4 regions of the Pseudarthrobacter sp. NPDC092202 genome follow, and region 2 is predicted to be linked to each of the others. Evidence: riboswitches for the same ligand, from Rfam matches in the RefSeq annotation. Region 2 holds a riboswitch; each other region holds the start of a gene.
The links. A riboswitch is a leader RNA that binds a small molecule or an ion and turns the genes downstream of it on or off. The one in region 2 is predicted to bind thiamine pyrophosphate.

Region 1 (7,327 bases), on a different contig from region 2:
CGGCCCCCCAGGCCGAATGCCCGGTGGACCACCGCGGCCTCGAAACCGCCTGATCCGCCCTCCCCCGCCAACGCTCTCGCACTTCCTGTGCCCTTTTGGCCCACGCTCTCTCCATTAATGCGCCGTTTTCGCCAACGCTCGCTCACCTCCCGCAGGAAAGTGATAGAGCGTTTCGGTCCAAGCCACATCAAGTGATAGAGCGTTTCAGTTCAACCCACATCAAGTGATAGAGCGTTTCAGTTCAACCCACATCAAGTGATAGAGCGTTTCAGTTCAACCCACATCAAGTGATAGAGCGTCCTAGTAGACGGGTTTGTTGGGTTCCACCTCACGCACCCAGGCGAGAATGCCGCCGTCGAGATGGCTGACCCGCTGGTAGCCCGCTTTCCTGGCCGCGGCCAGGACGTTGGCGGACCGTGTACCCGCTTTGCAAAGGAACACCACATCCCGGTCCTGGGGAATCTCCGGCCAGGCCTCCCCCGCCAGGATCCGGCCCTGCGGGATCAGCACGGCGCCGTCGATGCGGACAATGTCGTACTCACCCGGTTCCCGCACGTCCACCAGGTCGAAGTCCTTGAGGCCTGCCTTCCGTGAGGCGAGCATGGTGGCGAGCTGCGTGGCTGTGACGGTATGTTCCGTGTCCGACGGGGCCGCCGGGGTAATGCCACAGAAGGCCTCGTAGTCCACCAGTTCCGTGATCGGCTCCGCCGCCGGGTCCTTGGACACCCGGATCTCCCGCCAGCTTCCGCCGAGGGCGTCGTACAGCGCCACCCGGCCCAGCAGGGAACGTCCGACGCCGGTGATCAGCTTGACCGCTTCGGTCACCATCAGCGACCCCACGGCCGCGCACAGCATGCCGAACACGCCGCCCTCGCCGCAGGACGGCACAGAGCCGGCGGGGGGTGCCTCAGGGTAGAGGTCCCGGTACGTGGGCCCGTGCTTTTCCCAGAACACGCTGACCTGGCCGTCAAAACGGAAGATGGAACCCCAGACGTACGGCTTGCCCAGGATGGCTGCAGCGTCATTAACCAGGTAGCGGGTAGCGAAGTTGTCGGCGCCGTCGAGGATGAGGTCGTAGCCCGCGAACAGTTCCAGTGCGTTCGAGGCATCCAGCCGGACATTATGCAGCCGGACGTCCACCAAGGGGTTCAGGTCGGCGATGGCGTCGCGGGCCGACTCGATCTTGGGCCGGCCAACGTCCTTCACCCCGTGGATGACCTGGCGCTGCAGGTTGCTGAGGTCAACGTCGTCGTCGTCAATGATTCCCAGCGTCCCCACCCCGGCGGCGGCGAGGTACAGCAGCGCAGGCGATCCCAACCCGCCGGCCCCGATAACCAGCACTCTTGCGTTCTTGAGCCGCCGCTGCCCGATGGCGCCGATCTCGGGAATGATCAGATGCCGCGAATAGCGCTCCACCTCTGCGGCGGTGAGGTCGGCTGCCGGTTCCACCAGCGGATCCAAGGACACAGTTGAAACATTTGCATTGAACGTCGAGGCCATACTTCAATGTATGCCCCGGGATACCGCCCGGTCATATTACCCCGCAGTAAAGTGGAGGTAACTGCAACGAAAGAAGGACAACCGTGGTCCATGAAGCTCGGGCTAACCGCCCGCCGGCCGTCGAACCGCAAACGCCCTCGCGTCCTGCAGGCCAACGGTCAGCCAGGCTTCCACGGGACGAACGCCGCGCCCAGCTGCTCATGGCAGCCCAGGAAGTCTTCGTGGCCAACGGTTACCACGGTGCAGCCATGGACGAGATCGCCGAGACGGCGCACGTCAGCAAACCGGTGCTCTACCAGCACTTTCCCTCAAAACGGGAACTGTACCTCGCCCTGCTCGAAAGCCACCTCGCGTCCCTGACCGACCTCATGCTGGGGGCGCTGAACTCCACCACGGACAATGACGAGCGCGTCCAGGCCGTCATGCGGGCGTATTTCCAGTTCATAGCCAACGACGACCAGGCCCACCGGCTGGTGTTCGAGTCGGACCTGATCAATGACCCTGACGTCAGCGCACGGCTGGAAACCTTCAACAGGACGTTTGCCGACGCCATCGCCCGCGTCATCGCCGAGGACACCAAGCTCCCCCATCTTGAGGCGCAACTCCTGGGCCGGGGACTCGCTGGAATGGCGCAGGTCAGTGCCCGTTACTGGCTTGAAACGGACGGCAACCTGGACCTCGATGTCGCCAGCGACCTCATCTACCGTTTAGCTTGGCGCGGAATCTCTCGCTTCCCCAAAGAGTCCTAGACTACAAATAAGACATAAGCAACGAACGTGAATGGCTGGGAGGCCCCTGTGGAAATTAAGATCGGCGTTCAGAATATCGGCCGCGAAATCGTACTGGAATCAAACGAGGATGCGGATTCGGTAGCCAAGATTGTGGAGGATGCCATCACCAAGGGCAGTGAGCTCCGCCTGAAGGATGACAAGGGACGCCTGATCATTGTTCCCGGAAACGCCCTGGGCTACGTGGAAATCGGGGCCGAAGAAGCGCGGCGCGTAGGGTTCGGCCAGTTCTAGGACCTGCCGAAGAACCGCCCGCAGTCCAAGGAGGACCATGCTTTCGCTGACCATCGTTGTACTGGCAGCCGCAGCCGCAGGCTTTATTGTCTGGGCTAACGACAAGCGGCATGCCAAGTATGGGGCCGGTGTGCCCGCCGGGGCTTCCGTGGCCGTGGCGGCCCTGGCGTGGATCATCCTGATGGCCGCCGGATTCGGATACCTGCCGGGACTCACCTGGATCCCCTGGGTGCTGCCGATCGTGCTCGGAGCCGCGGCCGCAACAGCGGCCGCCATCTACCTTGGCCGCTCCCGTGCCCGGCAGGATACGGAACGTCTGACGGCGATCCTGCGGGCCTGAGGCCCGGCCAGGAACGTGGACGGGCGCAGCACACGCTAAACGGCCGTGGCCGCAGCCCCTCGGGGTGGCGGCCACGGCCGTTTAAAGGAAACAGTCTCTGGTGAACGCGGCCGCCTGGTGCCCCGCCTGCCACACGGTGGGGACGCTTGGCGCTGTGCAGGCGCCTAATGCCCCTGCACGTACTTCGCCGGCTCGGCTACGGCCCCGGCCGCTGCCGCAGCCTCACTTGCTCCCGCGGCTGCCGCGAGGTCCCGCGCGGTCACCTGTCCCCCGGCGTCGTGGGACGTGTAGCGGATGAAGACGCGGTTGTAGCGCCAGTCCAGGTCCGGATGGTGGTTCTGCTCCTCGGCCAGGCGTCCGACGTCGGCAATCAGCTCGAGTGCGGCAGCCGCCGTCGGCATCTTGAAGACGGTGACCAGCCCGCCATCCCCGGCGCGCCAGTCAGGCAGCCCGGCGAGGGCTTCGTTGATACGTTCCGGGGAAAGTGCGTCTTTGCCGGCCACTGCTGCTCCTGGGATCAGGGCGCCGGCCGGCAGAATGCGGGCCCTACAGGAACTCGGCCCGGCCCTCCATTGCCGACGACGCCAGCGCGTGTTCACGGCGGGGTATGCGACCTGCCGCTTTCGCCAGCCTACCGGCGATGACCGCGTGCTTGAAGGCCTCCCCCATCAGGGCGGGGTTCTGCGCCCTCGTCACGGCCGTGGCCAGGAGCACGGCATCACAGCCCAGTTCCATCGCGAGGGCGGCGTCGGAGGCCGTACCGATGCCCGCGTCCAGCACCACCGGCACCGAGGCCCGGGACACAATGAGTTCAATGTTGTGGGGATTGAGGATGCCCAGGCCGGTCCCGATCGGCGAGCCAAGCGGCATCACAGCGGTGGCTCCGAGGTTTTCGAGCCGCAGGGCCAGGACGGGATCGTCATTGGTGTACGCAAAGACCTTGAATCCCCTGTTGACCAGCTGCTCCGTGGCTTCCACAAGCTCAACGGCGTCCGGCAGGAGGGTGTGTTCATCTGCGATGACCTCGAGCTTCACCCAGTCGGTTTCAAGGGCTTCCCGGGCGAGTTCGGCAGTGAGGACCGCGTCACGCGCCGTAAAACACCCTGCGGTGTTGGGCAGGACCCGGATGCCGTGGTCCACCAGCAGCTGGAAGAGCGAGCCTGCCTCGTCCGGCGAATAGCGGCGCATGGCCACGGTGGTGAGTGAAGTGCCGGACGCCAGGAGCGCGGCGCCCAGCCCGTCGAGGCTGGGCGCGCCGCCGGTGCCCATGATGAGCCGGGATGCCAGGGGGACGCCGTCAATGACCAGCGGGTCATTGAGGCCGGAGAGCTGGCTGCTGTTGATGGTGGTTTCGGTCATGGTGGTCAGCCTCCCTGTACTGCCGTGACAAGTTCGACGTCGTCGCCCTCGGCGAGCGCCGTGGCGGACCACAGGCTGCGGGGCACAACCTGGGCATTGCGGGCCACGGCCACGCCCAGCCTCCGGCCGTCCGTGGCCCGGCCGTCAGCGGCCAGTGGACGGCCGGTGACCTCGCTGACGAGCGCCGCGATGGACGAATCGCCGGCCACGGTGCGGCCGGTTCCGTTCAGGGTGATGTTCATGCTGTCTCCTGGATGTTGAGTGGGTGGGCCGCGTCGGCCGGGCGGGAGGGAGCCGCGCTGAACCGGCCCGGGTTGAACGGGGCCCAGCGGGGGTCTTCCCTGCCGTCCAGGAGTTCGCGGCAGATTACGGCCGCAGCCGGGGTGAGCAGGATGCCATGGCGGAAGAAACCGGTGGCAACAATGAGCCCGGGCACGTGGCCGGGCCCGGGCGTGTTCGGCCCTCCAGTGCCGGGTTGGCGGCCTGCGGAGGGCTCGTCGGGCAGGGGCACCCGTCCGAGCAGCGGGGCGTTATCCGGTGTGCCGGGCCGGGCACGTGCCGTGCATTCGAGCAGCTCTAGCTCCGCGACGGCGGGCACGAGCACCTGCGCGTCGCGGAGAAGCTGGTATACGCCCCCGGCAGACACCGCCTCCGCGCTGGAACCGGTGTCCCTTCCCAGCGCATCCTCACGCTGGGTTGCCCCGACCACCACGGTCCCGTCCTGCCGGGGGACGATATATACGGGAATCCCGCGAACCAGCCCCCGGACAGTTGAGGTCACCAGCGGCCGAAGGTGCGCAGGTACTGCGAGCCGCAGGATGTCCCCGTGCACCGGCCGCAGGGGAAGGTGCAGGCCTGCCGGCAGTCCCGCGAGTTCCGCGGCGTGCAGCCCGTTGGCCACCACCGTCTCCCCCGCCAGGACGGTCCCACCGCCCTCCAGGACTGCTCCGGCAACGGCACCGTCCTTCCAAAGCAGGCCGGTTGCCTTGTCCGGCACCGCATATCCGTCGACGGCGCCGGGCACACGACAACGGCTGCTTAACGCTCCGCCGGCATTCCCGGCCAGGGCACGGCGGAGGCAGGCCACCAGCAGCCTGGGATCCACCTGGTGGTCCGCCGGGGTATCCAGCGCACAGGCAATGCCCGGGCTGAGCAGGGGCTCGCGGCGCCGGGCCTCGCGGATGGTGAGCGGTTCAACCGTGAGGCCGCTGGACAGCTGGACTGCACGCAGGTCCAGCAAAGCCCTCCTGTCCGCGGCGTCGGCACCCACGGCGAGGGTCGGCGTCGTCAGATATCCGGGATCCGAACCCGCAGCCGCGGCGAGGTCCGCGGCGAAACCTGGCCAGCGGGCGGAGGCATCGATCATGAGTTCCAGGAGGTCTTCCTCCTGGTAGTGCAGCTCGCTCACCGGGGCAAGCATCCCCGCGGCCGCCCAGCTGGCCCCCGAACCCGGCGCATCATCGATCACCACCACCGAACGGCCCGACTGCCTCGCCTCCCAGGCAATGCCGTGGCCGATGGCTCCCCCGCCGATCACCGCAACATCGGCCGCGATCGCGGAGCCGGGACCAGGACGGCCGCTTTGTGCGTGAGGCATCGGTTGTCTCCTTCCCTACGCCGGTATTAACCGGATCAGGTCAAGCGGTCGGCTCTGACGCCCTCTCAGCCCGGCGCTTTGTGACAGCTGCCGCGGCTCCCGCAGTACGAGCCCAGTGTAGAGGAACTAGGCTGGCTCCCATGAATGTGTCCCACCCCGCTGCCGCCGCTTCCCGTCCGTCCGGTACAGACGCCTTTATCAACGCGGAAGGGAGTGCCGGCCTGCACAATGCGCGCCTGTACCTCTGCACGGATGCCCGCCGCCGCCAGGGTGACTTTGAACAGTTCGTGGATGCCGCGTTCGCGGGCGGCGTGGACATCATCCAGCTCCGGGACAAGTCCATCGAAGCCGCCGAGGAGCTGGAACTCCTGTCCGTCCTGAAGGAGGCAGCGGTCCGCCACGGCAGGCTGTGGGCAGTAAACGACCGCGCGGACATTGCCGTACTCTCAGGCGCCCCGGTCTTCCACATAGGCCAGAAAGACCTTCCCCTCAAGGCAGCCCGGACGCTGCTGAACGGGAACGCCGCAATCGGCCTGTCCAGCCACAGCCCCGAACAGGTGGACGCCGCCCTGGCCGCTGCCGCCGGCCCCGCCGCGCTCGACTACTTCTGCGTGGGCCCGCTGTGGGCAACACCCACCAAACCCGGCCGGGCCGCCGTCGGCTTGGAGCTGGTGAAGCATGCGGCCGCCGCCTCGGCGGCGCAAGGGCAGGGAAGGCCCGACGGCGGCGTGCCCTGGTTCGCGATCGGCGGGATTGACCACGGCAACGTGGAGCAGGTGGTGGCGGCCGGTGCCAGCAGGATCGTTGTGGTCCGGGCCATCACGGAAGCCGATGATCCGGCAGCCGCTGCCGCATCGCTGCTCGGCGCCCTGGACGCTGCCCGCCCCTGACGCGGAGCCGGATCTCCGGGGCAGCCGCGGGCGGCCCGGTGCACTATTTGCGAAATTCGGGCTACGCTGATTTTCGTGTCACATCATCGGCTGGCCCCCAATGTCCACGAGCACACCAACGCCCTCGAGGCTGCACTCAGCGCCCTGCGGACGGAACTTGAGCTGCCGGGCGACTACCCGGCTGACGCCGTGAAGGACGCCGAGGCGGCGGTATCGGCACTGCAGCTGCCGGCCCATGACCTCACCGGCATCGACTTCATCACCATCGACCCTGCGTCGTCCACCGACCTTGACCAGGCGCTCTACATTGAGCGGGACGGCAGCGGCTACCGCGTGCTGTATGCCATCGCCGACGTCCCCGTGTTCGTGGCTCCCGGCGGGCCGCTGGACGCCGAGACACGGCGCCGGGGGCAGACTTTCTACACCCCGGACGGCCGCATTCCGCTGCACCCGGAAGTCATCAGCGAAGGCGCGGGAAGCCTCCTGCCGGGGCAGGACTGTTCGGCGTTCGTTTGGGATTTCCGGCTCGACGCCAGCGCCGAAGTCACCGCCGTCACGGTCAGGCGGGCCCGCATGCGCAGCCGCGCCAAGCTCAGCTACAAGGGCGCCCAGGAGGAGC
Region 2 (7,327 bases):
CGAGGACGCGGCGTAAGGCCGCTCCGAAAACCGGCGAGGCGGTGGCCGCCGAAGCCGCCCCTGCTGCGGTAACTGCAGAAGCCGCCGTGGACGCACCAGGCGCAGAGGCTGAGGCAGCCGAGGCAAAGGCGCCCGCCCGCCGGAGCAGGTCGCGGAAAAAGGTGGAGACCGCCGAACCGCTTCCTGTCTTTGCCGCGGAGGCCGGCGCAACGCCGGCAACCACCAACACCACCGACGACGGCGCTCAGCAGGCGCCTGCCGAGGCCGCCACGGAGGAATCGAAGCCTGTCCGGCGCCGCCGGGTGGCCACGCGCAAGACCTCGGCCCCCGCCGTCGTCCAAGCAGCGGAACCGCAGGCAGCGACGGCTGCGCCTGGCGAGACCGTTTCAGCTGAGGCCGCCCCCGCCGAGACCGCACCCGCTGCGCCGGCCAGCACGGCCCCCGCCGAAGCGCCCGCCGGCACTGAACCCACAGCGGAGGTTGCCGCCCAGGCGCCCGCAGCCCAGGTGCCCGCAGCCGGCACCGCCGCCGACGATTCCGCGCAGGCACCCTCCGCCGTCGAGCCTTCCACCGAAGCCGACGCTGAGCCCACCACGGCTTCGGCCACGAACAGCCCGTTTGGGTCGCTGTTCATGGAACCAGGGTCCGCCACGTCGGTACTCTTCCAGGCTCCGGACCTGAGTACCGTAGTCCGGCCTGCACCGGCAGCAGCCGAAGAGGCTGAGGCTGACGACGCCGAGGATGATTCAGACGACGCAGGCAGCCGCCGGAAGCGCCGCGGGCGCGGCCGCCGCGGCCGCAGCAGGACGGGCGAGCGTGACGGTGAAGATGCCGGCGGCGCCGCAGACGGCGACGAGGCCGACGACGCTGATGAGGAGTCCGCCGGGCCCGCCGATGAAGGCGTGACCTCCCGCCGTCGTCGTCGCCGCCGCCGTGGCGACCAGGACCTTGAACTGACAGGCGGGGGAGACGACGACCCGCCCAACACGGTCACACGGGTCCGCGCCCCGCGCGCCGTGAGCGAACCCGCGGTGAACAACCGCGTCACATCCGTCAAGGGTTCCACCCGCCTTGAAGCCAAGAAGCAGCGCCGCCGCGAATCACGCGATACCGGCCGCCGCCGTACCGTCATCACCGAAGCCGAGTTCCTGGCGCGCCGGGAATCGGTGGACCGGCAGATGATCGTCCGCCAGCGCGACGACAGAATCCAGATCGCCGTCCTCGAAGACGGCGTCCTGGCCGAGCACTTCGTGTCCAAGACCCAGCAGGACTCCCTGATCGGCAACGTGTACCTGGGCAAGGTCCAGAACGTCCTGCCGTCCATGGAAGCTGCCTTCGTGGACATCGGCCGCGGCCGCAACGCCGTCCTGTACGCCGGCGAGGTGAACTGGGAAGCCGTTAACCTTGAGGGCAAGCAACGCCGTATCGAGAACGCACTGAAGTCCGGCGATACCGTCCTGGTCCAGGTGACCAAGGACCCGGTGGGCCACAAGGGCGCACGCCTGACCAGCCAGATCTCCCTGCCCGGCCGCTACCTCGTCTACGTGCCCGGTGGCTCCATGACCGGCATCTCCCGGAAGCTGCCCGACGTCGAACGCAACCGCCTGAAGCGGATCCTCAAGGACCGCCTCCCGGAGCACGCCGGCGTGATTGTGCGGACAGCCGCGGAGGGTGCGTCCGAGGAAGAGCTGACGCACGACATCAACCGGCTCCGTGCCCAGTGGGAGGGCATCGAAAGCCAGTCGAAGTCCACCAAGATCCTCGCCCCGGAGCTGCTCTACGGCGAACCGGACCTCACCATCAAGGTGGTCCGCGACGTCTTCAACGAGGACTTCTCCAAGCTGATCGTCTCCGGCGAGGAAGCCTGGGACACCATCGAGGCATACGTCACCTACGTCGCCCCGGACCTGGTGGGCCGGCTCGAGAAGTGGACCAAGGACCAGGACATCTTCAGTGCCTGGCGGATCGATGAGCAGATCCATAAGGCCCTGGAACGGAAGGTCTTCCTGCCCTCCGGCGGCTCGCTGGTGATCGACCGGACCGAAGCCATGACCGTGGTGGACGTCAACACCGGCAAGTTCACCGGCAGCGGCGGCAACCTGGAAGAGACAGTCACCAAGAACAACCTGGAAGCCGCAGAGGAAGTAGTACGGCAGCTCCGCCTCCGCGACATCGGCGGCATCATCGTCATCGACTTCATCGACATGGTCCTCGAGTCCAACCGGGATCTTGTCCTGCGGAGGATGGTGGAGTGCCTGGGCCGCGACCGCACCAAGCACCAGGTTGCCGAGGTCACCTCACTGGGCCTGGTGCAGATGACCCGCAAGCGCATGGGTACGGGGCTCCTTGAGGTCTTTGGCGAGCAGTGCGAGGCCTGTGCCGGCCGTGGCGTGGTCACCCATGACGACCCCGTGGAGCACCGCCGCGCCAACATTGTGGCCGCTGAGCACCACGTGCAGCGTTCCGAGCACCGGCCGGAGGCACGCGCCGAGGGCAACCGCCCCGAGGTCCAGCGCACGGACAGCAACCAGCCCGGTGTCCGCCCTGACCGGAAGCGCCGCCGCGGCCGTGGCGGCCAGCAGCCGGAGGCCGCTCCGGCAGTCGCCGTCCACGTCCACACGGTCCACCCCGATCCGACGGACGCCGAGCGGCACGCGAAAGCGGAGGCCACCAGGCTGGCCCTTGCCAACATCGCGGCGGCTGCGCACGCTGCCCACCTGCATGACGATGAGTTGGCTGCCGCCAGGCAGGCAACGCAGGCCCAGCCTCCAGCGCCTGCAGAAACGGAGAAGCACGACGGCGATGCGTCCAGGCCCGCCGCCGTCCTGACCTTTGGCGGGGAGAAGGTAGTCCTGCCCTTCGTGGAGCACGCAGAGGAGCAGCAAGCAAAGCCTGCCCTTACCCTGGATCGCCTTGCCGCGGCCTTCGCCCAGCTGGGCGAGCCCGCCCCGGCGGCTGAAACGCCGGCCCAAACGGCAGTGGAAACGCCGGCGGAAATGCCGGCAGGGCAGCCGGCCCGGCGTGAGGCGGAAGAGGCTCCGCGTCAGGCCCCCCAGCCCGAACGGGACAGGGAACAGCGGGAGCCTGAAACTGGCCGGCAGCAGTCGCCGGCGCCTGCCGCGGCGGAGAAGGACTACTCGGACCACACGCTGGAGCAGTCGCGCCCGCGCAGGGCACGCCGCAACCGCAGTGCCAGCCGCGCGCAGGGAGCCGCCAACGAGACCTCGGTCCAGCAGCATGAAAATGTTCCTGCCGCCGCGGCCGGGCATTCCCATGCAGCCAAGGTACCGGCAACGGACCAGGCGGTTGCTTCCCAGCCGGCCAGCAACAAGCCGTCGGAGGCACCGATCATCCTCGGTGTCGGGGTTCCCGCCTCAGAGCTGTAGGGACCGGAGATCCAAGTACCGGATCTCCAGCAGAGGGAGTACTGACCGGATGCCCGGCCAGCCACAGGAAGTGGCCGGCCGGGCATCCGTTGCTTAAAGCTGCGTGTTCAACCCGCCGTGGACACTGCGCGTTCAACCCGCTGCGGCCGCACTGCGTCACCTTCACCCTGCGGACCGCGAAAAAGCTAGGCTTGGGAACCGACACGGGGTGCCGCGCAGAGAGCCGGCTGAGATCCAGACCCGTTGAACCTGTCCGGCTAGCACCGGCGAAGGGATGTCTCTTGTCTTCCACTTTCGCAATGCCCACTGCCTTCTTCCAGGGCACACCTGCGCCTTCTTCTGCATTTGCTGCTGCTTCTGCCCCTGGCGCGCAGGCACGCCAGTACCGCGACGTGCCCCGGGTCCTGGCCATCGCCGGTTCCGACCCCTCCGGCGGGGCCGGCATCCAGGCGGACCTGAAAAGCATCGCAGCCCACGGCGGCTACGGAATGGCCGCCATCACCGCACTCACAGCGCAGAACACCCGCGGCGTGCGCGGCGTCCATGTTCCCCCCGCAGCCTTCCTCACCCAGCAGCTCGACGCCCTCAGTGACGACATCAGCATCGACGCCGTAAAAATCGGGATGCTGGGCGACGCCGCGGTGATCGAAGCTGTCCGGGCATGGCTCGAAAAGGTGGGTCCCGGCGTCGTGGTGCTGGACCCGGTCATGGTGGCCACCAGCGGTGACCGGCTGCTCCAGGAATCCGCCGAGGCTGCCCTCCGCGAGCTGTTGCCCCTGGCCCACCTCATCACCCCCAACCTGGCTGAACTCGCCATGCTGGTTGGCGGCGAGGTGCAGGAGACCTGGGATGGTGCCCTGGAACAGGGACGCCGGCTCTCGGCAGCCACCGGGGCGACCGTGCTCGTCAAGGGCGGACACCTGGTAGGGGATCAGTGCCCCGATGCATTGGTCGATACGGGCGGCAGGCTGAGCCGGGAAGTGGTGGTGGTTCCGGGGACGCGGGTGGCAACGCGGAACAGCCACGGCACCGGCTGTTCGCTGTCCTCGGCCATGGCCACAGTCCAGCCGCGGCTGGGGGACTGGGAGGCCACCCTCCGCGAGGTCAAGCCCTGGCTGGCCGGCGCGCTGGAGGCCTCGGAAACCCTGGAGGTGGGGACAGGCAACGGACCCGTGCACCACTTCCACCACGTGCCGGCAGTGCATGGGGAGACGAGCTTCGCTGCACAGCTGTGGGCGGACGCCAGGAAGGACCTGGCGGACATCTACGCGCTGGACTTCATCCGCGGACTGGTTTCGGGCAGCCTGCCGGAGAAGGATTTTGCCTACTACCTCGCCCAGGATGCCATCTACCTCAACGGTTACTCACGTGTGCTCGCGCGGACCAGTGCCCTGGCGCCCACCGAGGCAGAGCAGCTCTTCTGGGCACGTTCCGCGGCACAATGCCTGGAGGTCGAGTCCGAGTTGCACCGCTCCTGGCTCAGTTCACGGACGGTTACGCCGCAGCTGGGACCTGTCACCAAGTCCTACGTGGACCACCTGGCCGCTGCGTCGGCCTCCGGCAGCTACGCCGTCCTGGCCGCAGCCGTCCTGCCCTGCTTCTGGCTGTACGCCGAGGTGGGCGCAACGCTGCACGCCGAGTTCGTGGCCGGCGGGGAGCCGGCAGGCCACCCCTACGCAGAGTGGCTGCGCACGTACGCTGACGAGGACTTTGCGGCGGCCACCCGCAGGGCGGTCGCCATTGTGGACGGGGCCGGCCGCAGCGCTTCGGCGGCGGACCGGGACGCCATGGTGACGGCGTTCAGGCAGTCCTGCCGCCTCGAAGTGGACTTTTTCGACGCGCCGCGCCTCCATTCCTGACGCAGGGGCGGGCATCCCGCCGGTACTATGGTGGGGCACGGGTAAGGGTGCGGACTGGGCTGTGGTTCCTATCACAGACAACGCGCCGGAACCAGCCTCATTTGCGGCCGAAGCCAAAACTAGCGTATTCTAGATCTTCGGTGCTTACGCCAACACTTGGGTTATGACCCCACGGCGTTGAGGCACAGCGAGAGCCCACCCAATTATGGAACCGGGTTCCGCACGCAAATTTGTAATAAACGTCGAGAGAAGTGAGTTCCCAAGTGGTGTACGCGATTGTCCGCGCAGGCGGCCGCCAAGAGAAGGTTTCCGTTGGAGACTTCGTTACCCTGAACCGCGTCGCCGGTGGAGCTGGCAGCACCATTCAGCTGCCCGCACTGCTCCTGGTTGACGGTGACAAGGTCACCTCCGCCGCTGCTGACCTGGCCAAGGTAACTGTTACGGCTGAGATCCTCCAGGACCTCCGTGGTCCTAAGATTGTGATCCAGAAGTTCAAGAACAAGACCGGTTACAAGAAGCGCCAGGGTCACCGCCAGGAACTGACCAAGGTCAAGATCACTGGTATCAAGTAACCTTCCGTTACTGTTCAGGTTTTTCAGCAGATTCCCCAGAATTTAGAGGCAGGCATTTCAGATGGCACATAAAAAGGGCGCGAGCTCCACTCGCAACGGTCGTGACTCCAACGCACAGTACCTCGGCGTCAAGCGCTTCGGCGGCCAGGTAGTTTCCGCCGGCGAGATCATCGTCCGCCAGCGTGGCACCCACTTCCACCCGGGCGCCGGCGTTGGCCGTGGCGGCGACGACACCCTGTTCGCACTGACCCCGGGCGCCGTTGAATTCGGTACCCGCCGCGGTCGTCGCGTCGTCAACATCGTTGCTGCTGCAGCTGCAGAGTAACAAACAGTTCTGAAGCGGTGGAGCGGGCCATATGGTCCGCTCCACTGTTCTTTTAACCGCATTACAATCGTCTTGGCGCTTTTGGGCGTCCAGGAAACAGCACTGAGGAGATCCACGTGGCCAGCTTTGTAGACCGGGTAGTACTGCACGTATCCGGCGGTACCGGCGGCCACGGGTGCGTCTCCGTCCACCGCGAGAAATTCAAGCCGCTGGGAGGGCCCGACGGCGGCAACGGCGGCAACGGCGGTGACGTGATCCTTCGCGTGGACCACCAGACCACCACGCTTCTGGACTACCACCACGCACCCCACCGCCATGCCACCAACGGCGGTCCCGGCATGGGTGACTGGCGCGGCGGCAAGAACGGCGAGACCCTCATCCTCCCCGTCCCGGACGGCACCGTGGTCAAGTCCAAGGACGGCACTGTCCTGGCGGACCTGGTCGGCGAAGGCACCGAATACGTGGCCGCGGCCGGCGGCATCGGCGGCCTGGGCAACGCCGCGCTCTCTTCACAGAAGCGCCGCGCGCCCGGTTTTGCCCTGCTCGGCATCGAAGGCGAATCCAGCGACGTCGTCCTGGAACTGAAGTCCATCGCGGACATCGCGCTGGTCGGCTTCCCGTCCGCCGGAAAATCGAGCCTCATCGCCGCCATGTCCGCGGCCCGGCCCAAGATCGCCGACTACCCGTTCACCACGCTGGTCCCCAACCTCGGCGTGGTCCAGGCCGGCGACGTCCGCTTCACCATTGCCGATGTGCCCGGGCTGATCGAAGGCGCCAGCGAAGGCAAGGGCCTGGGGCACCACTTCCTGCGCCACGTGGAGCGTTGCGCGGCCCTGGTGCACGTCCTGGACTGCGGCACCCTCGAGGCCGACCGCGATCCGCTCTCGGACCTGGCCGTCATCGAGGCCGAACTGGAAAAGTACGCCGTGGACATGAGCTACGCCGGCCAGGACGGCGAGGTGGTTCCGCTGAACCACCGTCCCCGCCTGGTTGCCCTGAATAAGGTGGACCTGCCCGACGGCAAGGACATGGCCGAATTCGTCCGCCCCGAACTCGAGTCCCGCGGATACCGGGTGTTCGAAATCTCCGCAACCAGCCACGAGGGCCTGCGACAGCTGGGCTTCGCGATGGCCGAAATTGTCCAGGCGGCCCGGGACGCAGTGGCAGCCGCACCGCCTAAGGTCC
Region 3 (7,327 bases), on a different contig from region 2:
GGGCCCGCACATGGAGCAGAAGTGGGCGGTTTTCGCCGGTTCGGCCGGAAGGGTCTCGTCGTGGAAGGCCTCGGCCGTCTCCGGGTCCAGCGACAACGCAAACTGGTCACGCCACCGGAACTCGAAGCGTGCCTTGGAGAGCGCGTCATCCCGTGCATGCGCGCCGGGATGGCCCTTTGCCAGGTCCGCGGCGTGCGCGGCGATCTTGTACGTGATCACTCCCGTCTTGACGTCGTCCCTGTTGGGCAGTCCCAAATGCTCCTTGGGGGTGACGTAGCACAGCATTGCCGTGCCGTAGCGGGCAATTTCCGTTGCGCCAATGGCTGAGGTGATGTGGTCATAGCCCGGCGCCACGTCGGTCACCAGAGGGCCCAGTGTGTAGAAGGGCGCGCCCTTGCACAGCTCCTGCTGGCGTTCAACGTTCTCCCGGACCAGGTGGAACGGGACATGGCCCGGGCCCTCCACCATCACCTGGACGTCGTACTCCCAGGCGCGCTGCGTGAGCTCGGCGAGGGTGTCCAGTTCGGCAAACTGGGCTGCATCGTTAGCATCGGCCGTTGCCCCCGGCCGGAGCCCGTCGCCCAGGGAAAACGCGACGTCGTACCTCGCGAAGATCCCGCAGAGCTCGTCGAAGTGCGTGTACAGGAAATTTTCCCGGTGATGGGCCAGGCACCAGCCGGCCATGATGGACCCGCCGCGGGAGACGATGCCGGTGACGCGGTTGGCGGTCAGGGGAACGTACCGGAGCAGCACGCCTGCGTGGATGGTCATGTAGTCCACGCCCTGCTCGCATTGCTCGATTACGGTGTCACGGAAGATCTCCCAGGTCAGGGCGTTGGCTTCGCCGTTGACCTTCTCCAGGGCCTGGTAGATGGGGACGGTGCCGATGGGAACCGGGGAGTTGCGGATGATCCATTCCCGGGTGGTATGGATGTCATCCCCGGTGGAGAGGTCCATGACGGTGTCTGCGCCCCACCGTGTTGCCCACTGCAGTTTGTCCACCTCTTCGGCGATCGAGCTGGTGACCGCGGAGTTGCCGATGTTGGCGTTGATTTTCACCAGGAAGGCCTTGCCAATGATCATCGGCTCGGATTCCGGGTGGTTGATGTTATTGGGAATGATGGCCCGGCCTGCGGCCAGTTCGCTGCGGACCAGTTCAACATCGCAGTTCTCGCGCAGCGCCACGAAGCGCATCTCCGGGGTGATCACGCCCTGCCGTGCGTAGTGCATCTGGGTGACGGTCCGGCCGTCGACGGCGCGGCGGGGCACCGGAGGTGCTCCTTTCCACTCTGCGCTGGCGGCGCCGCGGCGCACAGCCGAGCGGCCGTCGTCGAGCAGGTTCCTTTCCCTGCCGCTGTACGCTTCCGTGTCTGCCCGCTGTTCGATCCAGTCCTTGCGGACAGGAGGAAGGCCTTGAACGGGGTCGCTCCCCGGACCGGCGGTCCGGTAGGTCCGGAACGGCTGGTTTGGCACGCCGTTGGGGGACGGCTCCAACGCAATTTCGGTCACGGGAACACGGATCCCGTTCCCGGCGTCCTCGAGGTATGCCAGGGAGTGGGATTTCAGGGATTGCGTTACGGGGGGCTGGTTGCCGGCAGGGCCGGCACCCGGGTTGTTGAGGGCAGGGTTCAGCTGCTGATGGGGTGTACTCAAGGAATACTCACTTCCTTCGCCGGCATTACCCGGACAGGTTCGACGGTCGCAGGCTGCGGCAGCCCGATCTCAGCCCCTGCAGGGGCACCCGTGTGGTCAGGATGAAAGCTACCACAGGCCTTGACGCGGGGCGTGTCACATCACGCGGTGCTAGCCTGTCCGGGCGGGAGAGAGGCAAATTCATGGCAGAAATTATCGAGTTCACGGGGACGGTGCTGACCGGGCCGGACACTGAGCGGCACGGGCTCTGGTCCGTTGGCGGGCGGCTGACGTTCCGCCGGCCGGCAACGGCCCCGGACAGGATTCTGGCGGGATTCGTGCTGCCTGGCTTTGTGGATGCGCACTGCCACATCGGGCTGGGCGCCGGCGGGCCGGTGGATGCTTTGACGGCCGAAGAACAGGCACGGACGGACCTGGACGCCGGCACCCTGCTGGTCCGCGACGCAGGTTCCCCTGCGGATACCCGATGGCTGCAGGGCAGGAAGGACGTCCCGGTGCTGATCCGCGCCGGCCGCCACGTTGCGCGCACTCGCCGGTACCTGCGGGGGTTCGCGGAAGAAGTGGAACCTGAGGGCCTGGTGGAAGCCGTGCGTAAGCAGGCCAGGGAAGGTGACGGGTGGGTCAAGCTTGTGGGGGACTGGATTGACCGCGACGCCGGCGACCTGGCGCCTTCGTTTCCTGCCGGCGTCGTCCGTGACGCCGTCAAAGCCGCCCACGATGAGGGCGCGCGCGTAACGGCGCACTGCTTCGCGGAAGAGACGCTCGACGACGTGCTGGACGCCGGCATCGACTGCGTCGAGCACGCCACGGGGCTCCTGCCGCGGCACCTGCCCCGGTTCGTGGAGCAGGGGGTGCCCATTGTGCCCACCCTGGTCAACATCGCCACCTTCCCCGACATCGCAGCGCAGGCTTTACCCAAGTTCCCGCGGTATGCGGCGCATATGCGTTCATTGTGGGAACGCCGGGAGGAACGGGTCCTAGAGGCGTTCGAGGCAGGCGTGCGGATCTATGCCGGGACCGACGCCGGCAGCGTGATCAGGCACGGCAGGATAGGCGACGAAATCCTGGCCCTTCATGCAGCCGGACTGCCCATGGCCTCCGCCTTGGACGCGGCGTGCTGGGGCGCGCGGGAGTGGCTGGGCGCGGAGGGCCTGGAAGAGGGGGCGCGGGCAGACCTCGTCCTGTGCCGGGAGGATCCCCGGAAGGTGCCGGAGGCGGTCAACTGCCTGGCACACGTGATCCTGGGCGGACGGGTGATCCGCTAAAGGGATATGCCCCGGGACTTGGAATAAATTGAAGCTTCAAGTAATTTTATAAGTGTAAGGGCTGCCAACCGGAAGGCCCACAGCACCGGGAGTTTTCAATGACTGCACAAGCCGCCAGCCAGGATCTTCTTCCTGCCGATCTCGCCATGGGCACCGTGATGCTCAAGGTGGGCGACATGAAGGTGATGACCGATTACTACCAGCGGGCCCTCGGCCTGGAGGTCATCGCCGAGCAGGACGGCGGAATCTACCTGGGCCGGCTGCAGAAGCCGCTTGTGCACCTGGCCCCCGCGCCCGGACTGAACCTGCCGGGCAGGGGAGAGGCCGGCCTCTTCCACACGGCGTTGCTGTTTGAGAACCAGGCAGACCTGGCCGCCACCATCGCCACGGCCGCCCGGTTCGAGCCGCGCTCCTTCACGGGCAGTGCTGACCACCTCGTCAGTGAGGCCTTCTACTTCAACGACCCCGAAGGCAACGGCATCGAGCTCTACTGGGACCGGCCGCGCAGCAACTGGTCCTGGAACGGTACGGACGTGGTGATGGACAGCCTGGCCCTCCCGCCGCAGCGGTACCTTGAGCAGCACCTCACCGAAGAGTCCCTGGCGCGCCAGGCCGGATCCGTGGCCGGCGTGGGCCACGTACACCTCCAAGTGGGCGACGTCCAGACGGCGCGCGACTTCTACGTGGGAACCCTCGGGTTCGAAAAGACGGCCGGTTGGCATGGGCAGGCCCTCTTCGTTTCCGCGGGCCGCTACCACCACCACATGGCGATGAACGTCTGGAACAGCCGCGGAGCGGGCCCCCGCAAGGACACCCTCGGCCTGGGTGAGGTCCTCATTCAGGTGCCGTCAGGGGAGGACGTCGGCGCCCTCGCCGACCGCCTCAGGGTCGCCGGTGTTGCCGCCCACCACACCGGAGCGGAGCTACGGTTCGACGATCCGTGGCGCAACCGCATTCGTGTAGCGGTGCGCTGACCCTTCTGCCTTGCCGGTGCGCCACGCGCCGGCACCTGGGTTGAACTCAAACCAGATTGAACTCGAGCCGGGTTGAATCAGGACCGGGCCAAATCCGGACAGCGCTGAATCCGGACTGGGCCTAATCCGGACTAGGCTGAATTCGAACAGCCGGGCAGGCGCTGCCTCCCGGCGCCGCACCGCCAACGGAATGAGGGCAATCGCCATGGGCTTCACCGAGATCTTTGTTGCCACCCACGACGCAGCACTGAAGCGTGCCGGCGTCCTTGACGGGGGCGGCAGCGCGCCCGCGGGCGACGCAGTCCGGATCCCGGACATTAGTGATTTCGAAGTGGAGCAGCTGGGTGACCTGGCCGGCACCGCCGTGCACGCTGGAGGGGCGGATTACGAACTGACCATGGTGGATGTGGCCAGCGATTCGCTCCTGGCCGTTCCGCCAGCCATGGTCCGCGCCCTGGCCGACCTGCTGTCCTATGAAACCGAAGGCGAGGGCGACGTCCTCGAAGAGGTGGCCGAACAGTGGGCGGCGCAGGATGACATGCCGTTTGGCGCTTCGGAGGCGCGGACGTACGTGCAGCGGGTGGCAGAACTCGCCAGCGGAATCGACGACTCGGAGCGTACCGGCCTGTACGTCTGGTCCGCCTGACTACTTCCGGCCGCACGCTCCGGCCGGCGTCGTCTGTGTCCCGCCGCGTCAAGTCGAAAAGTTCACGCTGATCTGGCACAATAAACAGGTACTCGATCTGCGTGGCCCCTCTCTCCGCGTCTGGATCCTGTCCTTCGAACCCGCAAGTACGGCCCGCCCCACGGGTGCAGAACGCCGGGTTCACCCCCCTTTTCTGAAACAGGAGTGACCACAACAGTGGCCGTAAAGATTCGCCTTAAGCGCTTTGGCAAGATGCGCGCCCCGTACTACCGCATCGTCGTCGCGGACTCACGCACCAAGCGTGATGGCCGCGCCATCGAAGAGATCGGCAAGTACCACCCCACCGAAGAGCCCTCATACATCGAGGTCAACTCCGAGCGTGCCCAGTACTGGCTGTCCGTCGGCGCCCAGCCGTCCGAGCAGGTCGCCGCGATCCTCAAGATCACCGGTGACTGGCAGAAGTTCAAGGGCCTGCCGGGCCAGGAAGGCACCCTGAAGACCAAAACCCAGAAGGAAGCCTTCGTTGCCCCGGAAAAGGGTTCCGTGATCATCCCGGAAGCCATCACCAAGAAGGCATCCAAGTCTGAGGCAGCCGAAGCTCCCGCCGAGGCCGAAGCAGAGACCACCGAGGCTGAGTAGATTGCTGGCAGAAGCGCTGGAACACCTGGTCCGGGGAATCGTTGATTCCCCAGACGACGTCAAGGTCAGCTCCAAGAGCAACCGCCGCGGGGACACCCTCGAGGTGCGCGTTCACCAGGACGACCTCGGACGGGTGATTGGCCGCCAGGGCCGTACGGCGCGCGCACTGCGCACCGTGGTGGCAGCCTTGGCCGGCGGCGAGCCGGTACGGGTCGACGTTGTCGACACCGACCGCCGCCGCTGAGCGCTCGGCACTATTCAGTTCTTAGCTCCGGCCCCTCCACCCCTGCGGTGGAGGGGCCGGAGTGCTTTTACCAGAGCACCGTCAACCCCATCCAATACAGAGGAACACATGCAGCTTCAGGTGGCACGAATCGGCAAACCGCACGGCATCCGCGGGGAAGTGACGGTCCAGGTCCTGACCGACGCCCCCGGGGACAGGTTCGTGCCGGGCACCGAGTTCGTGGTCGAGCCGGCGTCGGCGGGTCCGCTCACCGTAAGCAGCGCCCGCTGGAACAAGGACATCCTGCTGCTGGGCTTCGAAGACATTGAAACCCGCAACGAGGCGGAGACCCTCCGGGGCGCCAAGCTCTTCATCGAAACAGAGGAACTGGACGAAGACGACGACGAGGGCTGGTACGAACATGAACTCGTGGGTCTGGAGGCCCGGGTGGGCTCGAGGGTGGTGGGCAAAGTTGCTGCGCTGAACACCGGCACCGCGCAGGACCTGCTGATGGTCACCACTCCGGAGGGTAATGAAATCCTGGTTCCCTTCGTGGAGCAGATCGTGCCTGAGGTCAATGTTGAGGAGGGGTTCATCCGCCTCACGCCGCCGGAGGGCCTCTTCGAGCTGAACGCGGAGGATGACGCTGCCCCATCCGAACCGGAAGGCAAAGCCTAGATGCGGATCGACGTCGTCAGTATCTTTCCCGAGTACCTGGCACCGCTGGAACTGTCCCTGATCGGGAAAGCCCGCCAGGACGGCATCCTGGACCTGCGCGTCCACGACCTCCGCGCCTTCACCACGGACAGGCACCGCACCGTCGACGACACACCCTACGGCGGGGGCGCCGGCATGGTGATGAAGCCTGAACCCTGGGCGCAGGCCTTATCCGCGATTGCGGACGACCGGCCCGAGGGATCTGGCAGGCCGGTCCTGATCGTGCCGTCGCCGGCAGGGGAGAGGTTCACCCAGGCGCTGGCATACGAACTGGCCGAGCAGGAGCACCTCGCGTTCGCCTGCGGACGCTACGAGGGCATCGACGAGCGCGTCATCGAATGGTCCCGGGAGCACTTCGAGGTCCGTCCCGTCAGCCTGGGGGACTATGTCCTCAATGGCGGGGAAGTGGCCGTCCTGGCCATGGTGGAGGCCATCGGCCGCCTGCTGCCTGGCGTGGTGGGCAATCCGGAGTCATTGGTGGAGGAATCCCATTCAGACGGGCTGCTGGAGTACCCTGTCTACACCAAGCCCTCCGTGTGGCGGGAGCGGGAAGTGCCGGCCGTGCTGCTGAGCGGCAACCACGGCAAGATCGCGCAGTGGCGCCGCCACGAACAGTTCCGGCGGACGGCGGAGCGCCGCCCCGACCTCCTCGAAGCGTTCGACGCCGGGAAGTTGCCACGTGCTGACCGCACCGAACTGCAGGACCTGGGGTACGACGTCGTGGACGGCCGCCTGCGCCGCCGCCCCGGCGGGGAAGATGCCCGGCAGGACTAAGCCTCGCCGGCAGGACGCCTCCGCCTGGCTGCCCCGCCGGGCTGCCGGAGTTGCGGGATTGGCTGTAGCCTCCGCAGTGTGGCAAAATTAGTCCTTGTGTCTACTGGGTACGCACCTGCCACAGGGGGAGCGCAACCAACAGCTAAGACAACCGGCCTCATCAATCAGTGAAGGGGCCGGGCCAATTAACTTTCGGCGGAGATCGCCGGTGCGCCACCAGCGCACTAGGTTCTCCTGCCGTGACCCAAAGTGAATGACCTGTGGCGTTCACCAGGAGTGCAATTATGCATATTCTCGATTCCCTCGATGCAGCCTCGCTGCGTACCGATGTTCCCGAGTTCCGCGCGGGTGACACCCTCAAGGTGCACGTGAACATCATCGAAGGCAAGAACTCCCGTGTCCAGGTTTTCCAGGGATTCGTCCTGGGCCGCCAGGG
Region 4 (7,327 bases), on a different contig from region 2:
CGCCCGCAGTGAGGACACGCCGTTTTCCCAGGATTGCAGGATGTGCGAAGACAACCTGCCGTCCACAGCCATGACCGCAGTGGCGCCGAACAGGACATCCGCCAGGAGATGGGGTTCCGCCTCAACCAGCCCGCCCGCAAGGTCCCGGCCGGCGATCTGCTCGTGGACGGCGTCGGCCTCCACATGCTCGTCGAAGTAATGGGTGACCTCCGTATCGAAACCGTGCCGGCGGAAGCCCCTGCCGTAGAGGCGGTTGGGCTGGGACGAGGTCATCTCATAGATGGCCAGGTGTCCGGTGATGGCACCGCGCAGCCGACGGTTCAGGCCGAACAGCGACATCAGGTTCACGGCCGCGAGGGAGACCGCCGGGACGGCGTCCACGTAGGACCCGTACCCGTCATCCATTCCCAGGCCCCGCATGGTGCGGGCAAAAAGGGCGCTGTGCATACGCTCGGGCCGTCCGCCGCCGTACTCATCCGCCTGGATTTCCACCAGTGCCGCTTTGGCCCGCCCCGAGAGCCTCGGGATGGCGAAGGTGTGCGGGTCCGCTTCCTTCAGCTGGTAGATGGACTTGTGGATCAGGAATTCCTTGAGCTGGCCAAGGCTGGCCTGCTTGGCCACATACCGGGAGAGGCTGGGGCCGCTGTCGCGCCCGGCCAGGGCGAACAAAATGTCTGCCACTTCGTCGCTGGTGACACGGGACTGGGCAGGGAGTTCCAGATCCCCGGCGGCCGCCGCGGCAGCTTCCCGGAGCGCGGCTTCGAACGGCTTTTCAAGGAGCTGGCGCACCCGGACCAGTTCCGGCACCCACTCCCAGTCGTCGCTTACGCCCTCAAGCCCGGAGTAATGGAGCTCGTAGAGGCAGAAGAGCGTCAGCTGGAGGTCATCGTCGCCAATGATGTCCAGAGTTGCCGGAAGGTGGCCTTCCACCGTCCGCTGCAGCGCCGCCAGGGCGCCCTCATCGGTGCCCGGCAGCTCCGAAAGGGCGCTGAACAAAGCGGTGCTGACGGGACCCCTTGCTGTTGGGACTTTCATGATGCTCCTTCGGGTCTGGCGTGTAGCGGGTCCGTGCCCCCGGCGCTGGGGGCACGGCAGGAGATGATGGTCAGCGGCGGCGGGTCCCGGGTGCTGACGAACTGGCGGTGCTGCTGGTGTCCGCTGCGGGAGCCGGCCCCCGGGCGAACATGATGGCCAGGGCAATCATCGCCAGGCCAAGAACCAGGTGGAGCCAGTTGTCCGCATGGTTCGCGGGGATGAAGTTCGCAGGGATGGGATCTCCCACCAGGAGCCCGTACAGCCAAAGGACCAGGTAGATGACGCCGCCGTAAATGAGAAAGTTCCGTGCCTGCGGGTGGGAGCGCGACATCAGGATGCCGGCAGCCCCAAAGAGCAGGTGGACGGCGTTGTGGAGGATGGACACCTGGAAGATCCCGAGCAGCAGCGCTTCCGATGCGTGGCCGGCCAGGCGGAGCGAGCCATAATTGGAGGTAATGCCGGGAATGAATCCCAGGATGCCGGCCAGGCTGAAAACGGCGCCCGTTCCGAGGGCAGCGTTCTGCAGGCCTGTGCGGGCGCCTTTCATGCGGATGCTGGCTGCCATGTGCTGTACTCCTCAAACGCTGGAGACAACATAGTAAGCATGATTACTAATAAATGCTAAGCAGCCTTTGTATTCTGCTGGGGCCGGGCGCCGGCGCACTGAACCCAGGCTGCGCAGTGAACGCAGGCTGCTACCCTCCCGCGCCGTTCCACGCGTACGGGTTTGTGGGCGGGCCTCCGCGGCGGCCGTGCTCGTAGCCTTGCTGCCAGGACTTCCCGACGACGGCCACCAGTTCCGCAAGCAGCGGATAGTAGGGGTGGTCCGGGCCGATGAAAAGCATCTCGTCCGAGGCTTTGTCCAGCGCCGCCCGGACCTGGTTCTCGGATGCTGGACCGGTCACGACGCCCTCCTGGATGGAATACCCGCCACTCGGCTCGAATGTACTCCCGCCGCCCCGGGGGTGTCCATGCACGCGGGGGCGTGCGCCGACGGCGTACCCGTCAGTCCGCGCCGGCCTGCCCGAGGATGTCACGCAGGGCCTCGACAACCAGGTCATGGTCCTGCACCTGCGGTAAACCGGACACGGTGACGGTTGCCACGGCACCCACTCCGGTGACGTACAAGGGGAAGGAGCCGCCGTGCGCGGCGTATCGGGTCTGGTCGAACCAGGCGTTGTCTTCGATCCGTCCCCCTTGGAGCCTGGCGCGCAGCCCCACCAGCAGGGAAGGGGCCTCGTACCGGGCGGCGGTCCGCTTCTTGGCCCCGATCCAGTGCCCGTTGTCCGGCGTTGCCCCCGGCAGGGCGACGTGGAAGAGGACCTGCTCGCCCCTGCTGATGTCGATGGCGATGGGCAGCCCGCGTTCCTTGCCCAACTCCACCAGGAGCAGCCCCAGGTTCAGGGCGTCATCCATGGAAAAGCCGGGAAACTGCAACTCCCGGACCTCCGCCTCAATCCGGGCAATCAGTGCTTCCAGGGATCCCTCCGGCTGGGCAGCCTGGGAATCTGGATCGTACCCGGTCATATCTGGTGGATTCGCAGTCATGGCCCACAATCTACCCCTCCCTGCGGTAAACTGAACCACGCCCAACAGGGCGGATATTTCACCAAACACAATCATTCAACGACAGGGGAGCGCCGCCGTCGGCATCACTGGCCATGCCAGGGACCGCAGGTGGGCGCTGAGAGTGCGGACAGCCGCAGACCCTCGAACCTGATCCGGTTAGTACCGGCGCAAGGGAGTCGAGTTCTCGAAGTGCGCGCAGCGGCAGCAGTGCCGGAAACCGCGCCCACTTTCCCCTCCTGTTCCTCAGGAGGACTACATGGCAACAACAGCAATCAAGAAGCCCGCCGGCAAGTCCTGGCGCGTCGTGGACATCGTGGTGGCGGCCCTCATCGCCGTCGCCGGCGGCGTCATCTTCTGGGCCTGGTCCCAGGGTGCCGCCGCGGTCTCCGGGCCCATGAATGCCGTCTACCCGCCCCTGACCGGCCTGATCGCCGGAGGCTGGATGATTCCGGCTGTCCTGGGCATGCTGATCATCCGCAAGCCCGGTGCTGCGCTCTTCTGCGAGACGGTGGCAGCCACCGGTGAACTGCTCATGGGCTCCCAGTACGGGGCGTCCGTACTGTTCTCCGGGTTCGTGCAGGGCCTTGGCGCGGAGATCATCTTCGCCATCTTTGTGTACCGGAAGTTCAACCTGCCCGTAGCCCTGCTGGCAGGCGCTGCCGCCGGTCTTTTCTGCGGCCTGAACGACTCGTTCGCACCGTGGGGCTGGAACATCGCCTACGCCGCCGGCGACAAGCTGGCGTACATCATCTTCACCGCCATCTCCGGCGCCATCATCGCCGGGGCGCTGTCCTGGGTTGCCACCCGCGGCCTGGCCAGGACTGGTGTCCTGAGCTCCTTTGCATCACGCAAGGCGGCAACGGAGCCTGTCTTCTCCTGATGGGCGCCCCTTCGCGGCAGGAGGCATCGACCCCGGTGCGTCCGGCTGCCGTCACGGCCCGCGGCTGGGGCTGGCGGCATGCAGGGCGCACCAGACCGGCCGTGCATGCCCTCGACCTGGAGATCCGCCCGGGGGAGCGGGTGCTTCTCCTGGGACCTTCCGGTGCCGGCAAGTCCACGCTCCTCCACGCCCTGGCAGGGGTGCTGGGGGACATAAACGACGACGGCGGCGACACCGGGGACTCCGACGAGACGGGCTCGCTGCTGGTTGACGGCGCCGTGCCCCGGGAGCAGCGCGGCCGGGCGGGACTGATGCAGCAGGACCCGGAGACGCAGGTGGTCCTTTCCCGCGTTGGCGACGACGTCGCCTTCGGCGCCGAAAACCTTGCCGTGCCCCGCGACGCCATCTGGGCCCGCGTGCACGAAGCGCTGGACGACGTCGGACTTTCCCACCTGCCGCTGGACCATCCGACGTCGGCCCTGTCCGGCGGACAGAAACAGCGCCTTGCGCTGGCAGGGATCCTTGCCATGCGGCCGGGCCTGATCCTGCTTGACGAGCCCACAGCGAACCTGGACCCGGCCGGTGTGCTGGAAGTCCGCGACGCCGTGGACCGCTGCCTGGACAAAACCGGTGCCACGCTGGTTGTGGTGGAGCACCGGGTGGCTGTGTGGAAGGACCTGGTGGACCGGATCGTGGTGCTGCAGCCGGGCAGCGCCACCGATGATGCCGTGCTGCTTGACGGCCCTCCGGACCAGGTGCTCGCCGAAGCCCGGACCATGCTGGCCGCGGCAGGCGTGTGGGTGCCCGGGTACGTTCCGCAGACGCGGGCCCGGTCAGCAAGCCCGGCCGCCCCCTCCGGAGAACTGCTGCTGGCGGCCGAGAAACTTGCGGTCTCTCGCGAACGCCCCCGCCGCAGCGGCTTTCGGAAAATACCCCCGGTCCCCGTCCAGCAGGACATTTCCGCGCAGGTCCGGGCCGGGCAGGCGCTGGCCATCACGGGTCCCAACGGTGCGGGCAAGTCAACGTTTGCGCTGACCCTCGCGGGGCTCCTGGAGCCGGTGGCAGGCAAGGTTTCCGCAACCCTGGAGCTCAGCCGCGGCGCCGGGATTGACCCTTACGCCTGGAAGGCCGAGGCGCTCATTGAGCGGATCGGTACCGTGTTCCAGGAACCCGAGCACCAGTTCGTCACCGGGAGGGTGCTGGATGAGCTGCTCTTCGGCCCGCGGCACCTTGGCCACGGTGAGGAACGCGTTGACGAGCTGCTGGAGCGGTTGCGGCTGACCCACCTGGTGGACGCAAACCCCTATACGCTCTCCGGCGGGGAGAAACGGCGTCTATCCGTGGCCACCGTGCTGGCAGCGCATCCCCAGGTGCTGGTGCTGGACGAGCCAACGTTCGGCCAGGATGCGAACACCTGGGCGGAGCTGGCCTCGTTCCTGTCCGAGCTTTTGGATGCCGGCACCGCCGTGGTGTCCGTAACCCATGACGCCGAATTCACTGCCGCGCTGGGTGGAACTGAGCTGCGGATGGCTGCGGCTGAACCGGTGGCGCCATGAGGCAGGAGCTGAACCTGCGCGGCAACCAGGCCCTGCTGGCCCGCGCCAATCCCCTGAGCAAGTTCGCCGCCGTCTTCCTCATCACCGCCGTACTGGCCCTTTCGATCGACTGGGTTTCCGCATCGGTGGCGCTGGCTTTCGAATTCCTGCTGTTCCCTCTCGCTGGCCTGACGGTGACGCTGCTGTGGCAGCGCGGCTGGCCGCTGATCCTTGCCGCGGCCGTGGGAGGCTGGAGTACCTCCATCCTGGCTCCGGACAGCGGAAGGACGCTGATCGACGTCGGCATCTGGACCATGAGCGAAGGCTCGCTGGAGCTGGGGGTGGGCTTCACCCTGCGCGGGCTGGCCATCGCCCTTCCGGCCGTGCTGCTGATGAGCTGCACGGACCCCACGGACCTCGCCGATGCGCTGGCGCAGAAGGCGCGCCTTCCGCACCGCTTCGTGCTGGGCACGCTCGCGGCCATGCGGCTGGTGGGCCTGATGGCGGAAGAGTGGCAGACCATAGGAATGGCCCGGCGGGCCCGGGGTGTGGGTTCCCGGGGCAGCGCAATGCAGCGGTTGAAGGCGACGTTGGGGCAGAGCTTCGGGCTCCTGGTCCAGGCAATCCGCCGGGCGTCACGGCTGGCCGTGACCATGGAGGCCCGCGGTTTCGGCGGCGGACGCCGGACGTGGGCGCGTGAATCCACCTTCAGCGCGCTGGATGCCTGGGTGCTAGCCGGGGGCGTGGTGATGGCGGGAACAGCCGTGATTGCAGCCGTGTCCCTCGGAACATGGAACATGGTGTGGCTGGGAAGCTGACACCTGCACCGGTCTAAAGGCAGGAATAGTTGTAGTCGAACCCCCTGGATACGAACTGGGCCAGCACCACCTTGCCGCCGGCGGTCAGGGGCTCCTTGGAGCAGGCGTCCGCCGCGCCGGAGGCGTTCAGCGATCCCGCCAGCCAGCTGGGCAGCACATAGAGATTGCTCGAGCTGCTGACCGTTCCAACAATCCGCTCCCACTGTTGGCCGGTCGAGTAGATACCCACCTTGGCCCCGATGCTGTGGAAGAAGTCCGTCATGCCTTCCAGGACTGTCCGGTTGGCGTCTTTGTCGGTGCGGGACCAGCTGTTCTCCGTTTCGACGTCCAGCCACCAGAAGTAGCTGGCGGGGTGGCTGATCCCGCGGAGGTACGCGTCGTCGTACGCCTTGGCATAGCCGTACATGTAGGCGCAGGCCTTGCCGTAATCCCCGTCTTCGCAGGGGCCGTAAGGGTTGTGGACCGTCTGCCCGGCCGGGTATTCGTCGTTTATGGGCCACCAGGAGCCGGCGGCGCCGGGGTTGGCGGTATTGACGTACAGGGAGACGGTGGGCTGGCCGGGGTGGCCGGCGGAATCCTCTGCCCACCGGAGCTGCTCGGACAGGCAGGGATTCGTGGTGTTGGCCAGGCCGTTGTTGACGCCCACAATGGCAAAAGCCTGGTCCATTGGAAAACCGCCGTTGCACTGCGGCCAGGAGATGTCATTCCCCAGAAGCGACTGCTGCCCCTCGCCGGGTGAGGGCGCAGCGTGGGCGGGAGCGCCGGCCACCAAAAGCAGCGCGGCAAAAAACACGCTCAACATTCCCCGCACGGACCGCACGTTCCCGGCGGATAATTCCCGGTGCGGCTCTGCGCTGCCCCGCAGTTTTCTGTTTGGCGCGGCCTCGCTGGCTGGTGTGCGGCGCATGTTGCCTCCGTTGCCCGCTGGACGAAGGGATCCTCCTCCAGTTTCCCGCCGGCGGCAGGGGAGGTCAAGGTGGCCACGCACCGGCCCCTATCGCATGAGACGGGTAGGGGTGCATTTAGTCGGACCTTCAGCTCCCCGGAATTCCTCGCCCGTAGCTCATCTATGATATAAAATTGACTATGACGCAGGAAACCGCCGAACACGTTGCCGCCATGTTGAGGGACGCCCGAAGTGAGAAGGGCTGGACCCAGGGCCAGTTGGCTTCCGAACTAGGAACGAGCCAGAGCGCCGTTGCCCGGATGGAGCAGGGTAAGCAGAACCTGAGCCTCAAAATGATCCAGCGCCTCGAGGCGATCTTCGACAGGAGCATCGTGAACGTGGGCAAGCCGCAGATGACCCACCTGCGGGTTGAGGGCGGCCATACCCTTTCCGGTTCTGTGGATGTCAACAGCAGCAAGAATGCCGGGGTGGCGCTTCTCTGTGCCAGCCTGATCAACCGGGGAACCACCATCCTTCGCCGCATAGCGCGCATTGAAGAGGTGAACCGGATTGTTGAGGTCCTGACCAGCATCGGCGTGGAGTG

Region 1: another riboswitch for thiamine pyrophosphate. It lies ahead of ACIQF4_RS01705 (FAD-dependent oxidoreductase); the one in region 2 lies ahead of thiD (bifunctional hydroxymethylpyrimidine kinase/phosphomethylpyrimidine kinase).
Region 3: another riboswitch for thiamine pyrophosphate. It lies ahead of thiC (phosphomethylpyrimidine synthase ThiC); the one in region 2 lies ahead of thiD (bifunctional hydroxymethylpyrimidine kinase/phosphomethylpyrimidine kinase).
Region 4: another riboswitch for thiamine pyrophosphate. It lies ahead of ACIQF4_RS10030 (ECF transporter S component); the one in region 2 lies ahead of thiD (bifunctional hydroxymethylpyrimidine kinase/phosphomethylpyrimidine kinase).

The regions. Positions count from the first base shown of each region.
Region 1 is NZ_JBIVRG010000001.1:344,720-352,046, reverse strand. Features, by position in the region: gene ACIQF4_RS01745 (glutamyl-tRNA reductase) at 1-53, shown strand, start outside; gene moeB (molybdopterin-synthase adenylyltransferase MoeB) at 301-1,500, opposite strand; gene ACIQF4_RS01735 (TetR/AcrR family transcriptional regulator) at 1,584-2,249, shown strand; gene ACIQF4_RS01730 (DUF3107 domain-containing protein) at 2,298-2,522, shown strand; gene ACIQF4_RS01725 (hypothetical protein) at 2,560-2,862, shown strand; gene ACIQF4_RS01720 (4a-hydroxytetrahydrobiopterin dehydratase) at 3,027-3,365, opposite strand; gene ACIQF4_RS01715 (thiazole synthase) at 3,409-4,221, opposite strand; gene thiS (sulfur carrier protein ThiS) at 4,227-4,463, opposite strand; gene ACIQF4_RS01705 (FAD-dependent oxidoreductase) at 4,460-5,818, opposite strand; TPP riboswitch at 5,814-5,931, opposite strand; gene thiE (thiamine phosphate synthase) at 5,959-6,708, shown strand; gene ACIQF4_RS01695 (RNB domain-containing ribonuclease) at 6,784-7,327, shown strand, end outside.
Region 2 is NZ_JBIVRG010000002.1:534,418-541,744, reverse strand. Features, by position in the region: gene ACIQF4_RS05920 (Rne/Rng family ribonuclease) at 1-3,386, shown strand, start outside; TPP riboswitch at 3,581-3,678, shown strand; gene thiD (bifunctional hydroxymethylpyrimidine kinase/phosphomethylpyrimidine kinase) at 3,686-5,245, shown strand; gene rplU (50S ribosomal protein L21) at 5,509-5,817, shown strand; gene rpmA (50S ribosomal protein L27) at 5,879-6,142, shown strand; gene obgE (GTPase ObgE) at 6,259-7,327, shown strand, end outside.
Region 3 is NZ_JBIVRG010000001.1:696,322-703,648, forward strand. Features, by position in the region: gene thiC (phosphomethylpyrimidine synthase ThiC) at 1-1,653, opposite strand, end outside; TPP riboswitch at 1,648-1,755, opposite strand; gene ACIQF4_RS03245 (amidohydrolase family protein) at 1,836-2,918, shown strand; gene ACIQF4_RS03250 (VOC family protein) at 3,017-3,892, shown strand; gene ACIQF4_RS03255 (hypothetical protein) at 4,098-4,538, shown strand; gene rpsP (30S ribosomal protein S16) at 4,755-5,177, shown strand; gene ACIQF4_RS03265 (RNA-binding protein) at 5,179-5,421, shown strand; gene rimM (ribosome maturation factor RimM) at 5,530-6,078, shown strand; gene trmD (tRNA (guanosine(37)-N1)-methyltransferase TrmD) at 6,079-6,891, shown strand; gene rplS (50S ribosomal protein L19) at 7,176-7,327, shown strand, end outside.
Region 4 is NZ_JBIVRG010000005.1:27,289-34,615, forward strand. Features, by position in the region: gene ACIQF4_RS10010 (iron-containing redox enzyme family protein) at 1-1,035, opposite strand, end outside; gene ACIQF4_RS10015 (DUF4383 domain-containing protein) at 1,106-1,600, opposite strand; gene ACIQF4_RS10020 (hypothetical protein) at 1,731-1,940, opposite strand; gene ACIQF4_RS10025 (heme-degrading domain-containing protein) at 2,041-2,583, opposite strand; TPP riboswitch at 2,657-2,796, shown strand; gene ACIQF4_RS10030 (ECF transporter S component) at 2,861-3,484, shown strand; gene ACIQF4_RS10035 (ABC transporter ATP-binding protein) at 3,484-5,040, shown strand; gene ACIQF4_RS10040 (energy-coupling factor transporter transmembrane component T) at 5,037-5,837, shown strand; gene ACIQF4_RS10045 (hypothetical protein) at 5,851-6,639, opposite strand; gene ACIQF4_RS10050 (UDP-N-acetylglucosamine 1-carboxyvinyltransferase) at 6,924-7,327, shown strand, end outside.